DNA from 2 places in the Bacillus sp. iso_77 genome. Region 1 is predicted to be linked to the other one. Evidence: predicted binding sites of a transcription regulator. Region 1 holds the regulator's gene; the other holds the start of a gene.

Region 1 (3,419 bases):
AGTAAATGATTTTAATTTGTAATCTGAATGCTCTTTAATGTTGTAGCCTGACATCGCACTCCAAAAGTGTTCTCTTGCATCAAGGGCAATATGTAACGCTTCTTTATTTGTCAAAGCGGCTGATTTTTTGGAAGCGGCCAGTGTTGTTGTTTGTAATGAGATCATAAGCATAATAGCGGTTAATAAAACAAATAATTTTTTCAAGGCGATTGCCTCCTTTTCTCAATGAAAACTTCTTATGTTACAAATGTTACAATAGTTACAGAGATATTACAAGTATTAAATCTAAATGTTTTTTATTTCTTTTCTTTCTATCTATATAACGTTTGAGGGAGACAAAAAGTTTTCATTTTTTTATTTTTTTCTTCCTCATTAGTATTTAACCGTTCTAAAGAAGAATAAAACGTCTTTTGGAAAGATTTCTATTTGTCTCCTCAACACTCTTTTTTTATGTATGACATATACTGTCGTGATGAATGTCTAAGAAAGTGGTGTTTAGTATGTATAATCCATATGAAGGTACGTGGAATGGGTACTTGTACGATCGGCAGGTACAAAGCATGCCGGCGTTTCCTATTTCTCAAGTTGGAGGATTTCCCGGTTTGCCATTCGGAGGGACTGGGCAAGGTGCAGGAGGACAATCGGTCCCGCCAGCCCCGCCGCAGCATATCATCTCGCAATATCAACAAGCAGTCTCTCAGCCTCAAAGTATGCAGCCGCTCATTGCGGGGCAGAGTGTAGGCGGAAGCCAGCAAACGGTTCAATTTGCAGCTGGATGTAATAGAAGGTGGACCATTGTGTTCCTTAGAAACGGTCAAGTATTTCTCATGTATGTTCTTTCCTCGCAGCCTTTTGGCCGTACAACGGGTTTCATATGGCCGAACTTTACATTTGGCTCGTTCCCAAGCTCCAGTATTCTTGCATATTCTTGTTCATAAAAGAAAAAGCCGGCTCTCATCAGCAATTGATGAAATACCGGCTTTTTTTAATGAATATTTCTAAATACGCCAATCACTTTACCTAGTATACTCACATTCTGTAAAATAATCGGTTCCATTGATGGATTCTCGGGCTGTAATCTAAAGTGTGTATCTTCCTTATAAAAACGTTTCACTGTTGCTTCATCTTCTTCTGTCATAGCCACCACAATATCTCCATTGTTGGCAGTGCTTTGCTGACGCACAATGACGTAGTCTTTGTCCAAAATACCTGCATCAATCATACTTTCTCCCATAATTTCAAGCATAAATACTTGTTCATCTGGCGCTGCAAAAGTTTCTGGAAGTGGGAAATATTCTTCTACATTCTCAACAGCCGTGATAGGCAAGCCTGCTGTGACTTTTCCGATGACTGGAACATTCATTACAGCGCTTTTTGGAATATTCATTTCCTCTTCATCTAGTACTTCGATCGCTCTAGGTTTCGTTGGGTCTCTTCTAATTAAACCTTTCGTTTCTAGTCTAGCTAAATGTCCATGGACAGTTGAGCTGGATGCTAGACCGACAGCTTCGCCAATTTCACGAACGGATGGGGGATAACCCTTGCTTTTTACTTCTTCTTTTATGAATTTCAGGATATCGAGTTGTCTTTTTGATAGCTTCGTCATCTTTTGCACCTCAAAACGTCAATTTTAAAGAAATTATAGCATGTTTTTCCTAACAGTACAAACATAGGTTCGAAAAAAACGTTTGACAGAAACGTTTGTTCGTATTTATAATGAGTGTCAGAAAGAACGAACACACATTCTATTAGGAGAGATGACATTATGAGGTTAAAGGAATCTATTATTTTTATTGGGCTATTCTCATTCATCGTTGGCATATTTCTCTCACTTATTGCAGTCACTAGCCATAATGATCCAAATCAATATGTTAAAATAGAGGTTCAATCAGGTGATACTCTTTGGGGATTAGCTGATCAAGTAAACGACAGTAAATCAATCGATAAAAATGCTTTTATTGACTGGGTAACTGAACACAATGATCTCGCTTCAACTGACATCCAGCCGGGAGATATCCTTGTGATTCCAGTTAAAAAAGAGCATCCAGTCGTATATCAACTTGCAACAGTACAGTAGAAAGGTCGATTGAAGACATGAATGCAATCATTTATGCGAGAGTAAGTACTGCCAAAGAAGAGCAAGAAACCTCGCTTAAAAGACAAGAAGAAGAACTGCTTGCTTTAGCTGCAGCGCACAAGATGAATGTAGTCAAAGTGATTAAAGAAAAAGCGAGTGGATACGATCTTGATCGTGACGGTGTTTTTGACATGCTGGCTGCGCTGAAAGAGGAAGAAATCGATGCTGTTCTCATTCAAGATGAGACACGCCTTGGAAGAGGGCAGGCGAAAATCGCTCTTCTTCATTGTCTGTTTAAAGAAAAAGTCAAGGTGTACAGCGTATTTCATAGAGGAGAGCTTGAGCTTTCAGAAGCAGACGAGATGGTCATTGAGATTGTAGGCGTTGTAGAAGAGTATCAGCGGAAAATTCATAATTTGAAAATTAAGCGTGGGATGAAAAAAGCTGTTGAGCGAGGGTATCAACCCGAACTAAATTTAAAACACCAAGAACAGGCGCCTGGCCGCGAACGTATTGAAGTACCGATTTCTGAAATTGTTCGATTAAGAAAAAACAACATGACATTCGCTGAAATTGCAGTGACATTGCAGGCACTTGGTTTTGACATTTCAAAAGCAACCGTCCATAGAAGGTACCAAGAATATGAAAAAGGGCTTGCGACTTAAAGCGTGATTTGTTGTAAAAATGACTGATATTTAGTAGTATGTAGAGAAAATGTTTTAAAGGAGTTTGTCATGATTTCTAAAGAACAGCTTGCAAGAATCAATGAGCTTTCAAAAAAGTCGAAAGAGGCCGGTTTGTCGGACGCTGAGAAAACAGAACAGAAGCAATTAAGAGAGGAATATTTAAAGGCTTTTCGTTCTTCTATGAAAAATACACTTAAAACCGTGAAAATCGTCGATCCAGAAGGAAACGATGTCACACCAGAAAAATTAAAAAGAGAAAGAGACCAGAATCTTCATTAAAGGTCATCATTTCTTTATTTTTGAAAAGATGGGAGGAATATTCTCATCTTTTTTCATATTTGCATAAGTTTTTAGGTGATCGATAAACTAAATGTGACAAAATCCTTCTTTTTCGGCGTGAAATAGTTGTGAAAAAAGGACAGTAGATTTATGATAATGGTGTACACAAGATACGGAAGGGGATTTATATGGAAACGATTGAATTGAAATCTATTGCAACAATACGTACTCTCTCCATAGACGCAATTGAAAAAGCGAATTCCGGTCACCCTGGAATGCCGATGGGCGCTGCACCAATGGCATACGCTTTATGGACGAATCACTTAAACGTAAGTCCGCAAAATCCAAATTGGTTTAACAGAGACCGTTTTGTGTTA
Region 2 (3,419 bases), 390 kb from region 1:
ACGGAATTCTTCATGCCATTCGTTTTTGAATTCGACAACCTCAACCTTGCGTCGCGGTGTCCATTTCATTTTTGATAGGGTGAGCTCTTTTTCCACATGAATGACATTTGTTTCAAAAAACCCTAATTTTTCATATAGCCTTTTTGCAGGGGTGTTTTCCTGCCCTGTGGTCAGTTCTATCGGCACATTCTTCTCTATGATTGTGGACATAAGTCTTGTTCCAATACCCTGCTTTAGCGCTTTTGGATGCACAGCCAATCGACTAATGATCAAACAATCTTTCAGCTCTTCATAAGAGACTACACCTAATAAGAGATCATGTTGCTGAAAACCAATAAATTGCTCTTTTGCTTTCATGACATCTTGAATGGTCTCTTTTAATGGCGGAAGATCAGCATAGCCAATTTGTTCAGCTTCTTGTTGGTATGCAGCTAGTTGAATATGTAAAATCTGCTTTGCTACATCACTTATTGTGTGATCTAAATAAACAATCATTTCATTGCCTCCAGCTTCTTCACAAATAACACACGGTCTTCATGAATGCCATCGTAATCTGAAAAGACTGAGATGCCATCTACTGTTTTATCTCCCTTTTCTATCTGAAACCCGAGTTTTGTATGGTAAGCAATGGAGACTTTATTGATAGGAGCTGTGACAGCTTTAATTGTTGTTCTTCCTTCCTTTTCAGCCGCTTCATAAAAAGCTTGATAGAGGATTTTACCTATCTTTAATTTACGGTGATCTGGGTGGACGCCAACAAAGTGAATATAGGCTTCATCCGAATGAGATTGCGATAAAAAACCAACCAAAAAGCCGATCAGCTCTCCCTTTTCAACGACAACAAAACTTGTTTGCTGGAAATGTTCAAAAAAGAGCTTTGGCAATTTTGCACGCAAATCTCTGCCTCCCCACCAGCTTTGAATGACGGATGTGACTGCGTAAAAATCTGACGGTTTCACTTGACGTATCATGATGGCCTCGCCCCTTTTTCCATTTTGGCTTTCCTTTGATTCGTTTTTTCTCAAAAATGCGATTGTTTCAATAGTCTACTGTCTGATCAAATGGTTGTAAAGACAGTATGCCTGTCTTTTTTCATGTTCATTTGTTGGTTCTTCGTCTTTCAGCCGTCATCTCCTTTTAAATCTTCACACTTATTTCAAAAAGTTCACTTTTTGTGCGAAAGTTTCATTCATTTGTTATGTTAAGATGGTTCATATAGGAAATGGTACAAATGTTTATTGGAGATGATGAGATTGGTTTGGGTTGTTATTTCGCTTGTTGTATTTAGTCTTTTAAAGCTGCTTGTCACCTCTTTGCCTTCTGGTGTTGTTGAGCGCCTTTTTAGCCGCTACGCCGTACATGCTAAAGTAACAAGTGAGCAAACAAATATTACTTTTCAAGGTCGTTCGCTTGATGAGCAGCGAGCATCTGAAATCATTCAACATTTTAATGATGCGATCTTTATTGAACGCTATTATATTTACCCTGGTGATGAAGAACGCTTTCTTCATCCGAATGAAGGGCCAGCGCCGCTTACTATGCAAACAAAGCATGGGAAACATGATGTCACCCTTTATCTGTTCCATTATGATGACCATGTGGATGTGGTTCGGCAGTTTACACATAAGCCAAAGAAAAAGCTGATGGCTTATCGTCTGCGTTCTGAACCGCTCCAAACATTCCACAACATGGCACATGCCTAACAATCGTTGCAGCAGACGAGACGAAGTGTTCACCACTTCGTCTTTTTTGTATGGACAGCTTTTGAATGATTTACCAGTATGAATTTCACCTCATGTTGTTTACAATAGATGCAGAACATACGTTCTTAGAGGTGAAGTACAATGAATGAACGAGCCATTCTGCTTGTGGATATGCAGTCATTTTATGCATCAGTTGAGAAGGTGGAGGCGCCTCATTTGGAGAATGTGCCGCTCATTGTCTCTGGAGATCCAGAACGAAGAAGCGGAGTCGTCCTGGCAGCCTGCCCTCTCGCGAAGAAACGTGGCGTACAAAATGCATCAAGGTTATGGGAAGCACAGGAGAAATGTCCTGAAGCAGTGGTTGTACGTCCACGTATGCAGCGCTATCTCGATGTCTCTGTCATGATTACAGAACTGCTTGAACAATACACAGACCTTGTCGAGCCATATTCCATTGATGAACAGTTTCTTGATATTACAGGCAGTCTTACACTATTCGGCTCTCCACATGAGATCGCTCAACATATACAAACAACGATTATGAATCAGACTGGCATTTACGCACGTGTGGGCATCGGCCCTAATAAAGTGCTCGCTAAAATGGCCTGTGACCATTTTGCCAAAAAAAACACATCCGGCATCTACGAACTGAGTGCCGACCGGGTTGCTGCTGATTTATGGCCGCTTCCAATTGGAAAATTATTTGGCGTCGGCAAACGAATGGAGCATCATTTGAAACGAATGGGCATCAGTACTATTGGCACACTTGCTACTTATCCGTTAGACCGATTAAAAAAACGCTGGGGAATCAATGGGGAGCTTCTGCAGCGAACAGCTTTAGGACACGATCCCTCCCCAGTCACTATTCACACACATGATCAGCAAAAAGCCGTTGGGCATCATATGACCCTTCCCCGTGATTACGCATCTTTTGAGGATATCAAAGTCGCTCTTCTTGAATTGAGTGAGGAAGTCGCTAGGCGGGCACGTTTTAAGCATTATCTCGGTCAAACGGTGTCTGTTGGTGTAAGAGGGGCTGATTTTTCACATCCAACAGGCTTTCATCGACAAATGAAGCTTCATTCACCGACACAGTATGGCTCAGATATTGCAGAGGCAGCGATTCAGCTATGCCAGCAGCACTGGGATGGCCAGCCCATTCGCAGTGTAGGCATTACCCTCTCACAGCTGCAGCCTGACAGCCACTATCAGCTGACTTTATTTGATCATCATTTGAAGAAAGATCAACTCAGCAAAGTATTTGATGAAATCCATCTGAAATATGGACCTGCGGCATTATTGCATGCTTCGTCACTGACAAGCGCAGGGCAGGCATATCACCGCGCCGAAAAAATTGGCGGGCATTACAAATAACGGAGGCGAACAAGCATGAATCCCAATAAATTAACACCTGGATACAACATCATGTGGGAATCAAGCCGAATGATGCTACCAGAGCACCGGGAGCAACTACTTGCTCAAAAACGAAAGAAAAAAGAATATACACCTCTACCGCTCAGCTCCGATCAGCTAGAGGAAATGAATGTTTTGATCACACAGTCGATTACCGAGGATCAAGCGATTTGCGTGACATATGTCTCATCAGGCATGAAAGCACAGTTTTGGGGCTGGGTGAAAGCCATTCATTATGAAACACGCCAAATGAAAATCGTGAATGACGAAGATGTTCTAAACCTTTCCTTACATCAAATTATT

Evidence for each region. Region 1 encodes LexA, which represses DNA repair genes until DNA is damaged. Its sites were predicted from a motif close to CGAACATATGTTCG; they were not measured.
Region 2: the regulator LexA is predicted to act here: its motif matches at 1,816-1,829, upstream of AC0VYC_RS10860 (DNA polymerase IV).

What each region holds. Positions count from the first base shown of each region.
Region 1 covers NZ_CM149683.1:1,736,508-1,739,926, forward strand. The annotation lists gene AC0VYC_RS08760 (IseA DL-endopeptidase inhibitor family protein) at 1-204, opposite strand, end outside; gene AC0VYC_RS08765 (hypothetical protein) at 501-938, shown strand; gene lexA (transcriptional repressor LexA) at 986-1,606, opposite strand; gene yneA (cell division suppressor protein YneA) at 1,766-2,077, shown strand; gene AC0VYC_RS08780 (YneB family resolvase-like protein) at 2,095-2,742, shown strand; gene AC0VYC_RS08785 (DUF896 domain-containing protein) at 2,812-3,042, shown strand; gene tkt (transketolase) at 3,231-3,419, shown strand, end outside.
Region 2 covers NZ_CM149683.1:2,130,956-2,134,374, forward strand. The annotation lists gene AC0VYC_RS10845 (GNAT family N-acetyltransferase) at 1-495, opposite strand, end outside; gene AC0VYC_RS10850 (GNAT family N-acetyltransferase) at 492-971, opposite strand; gene AC0VYC_RS10855 (YfmQ family protein) at 1,254-1,703, shown strand; gene AC0VYC_RS10860 (DNA polymerase IV) at 1,845-3,077, shown strand; gene AC0VYC_RS10865 (YolD-like family protein) at 3,093-3,419, shown strand, end outside.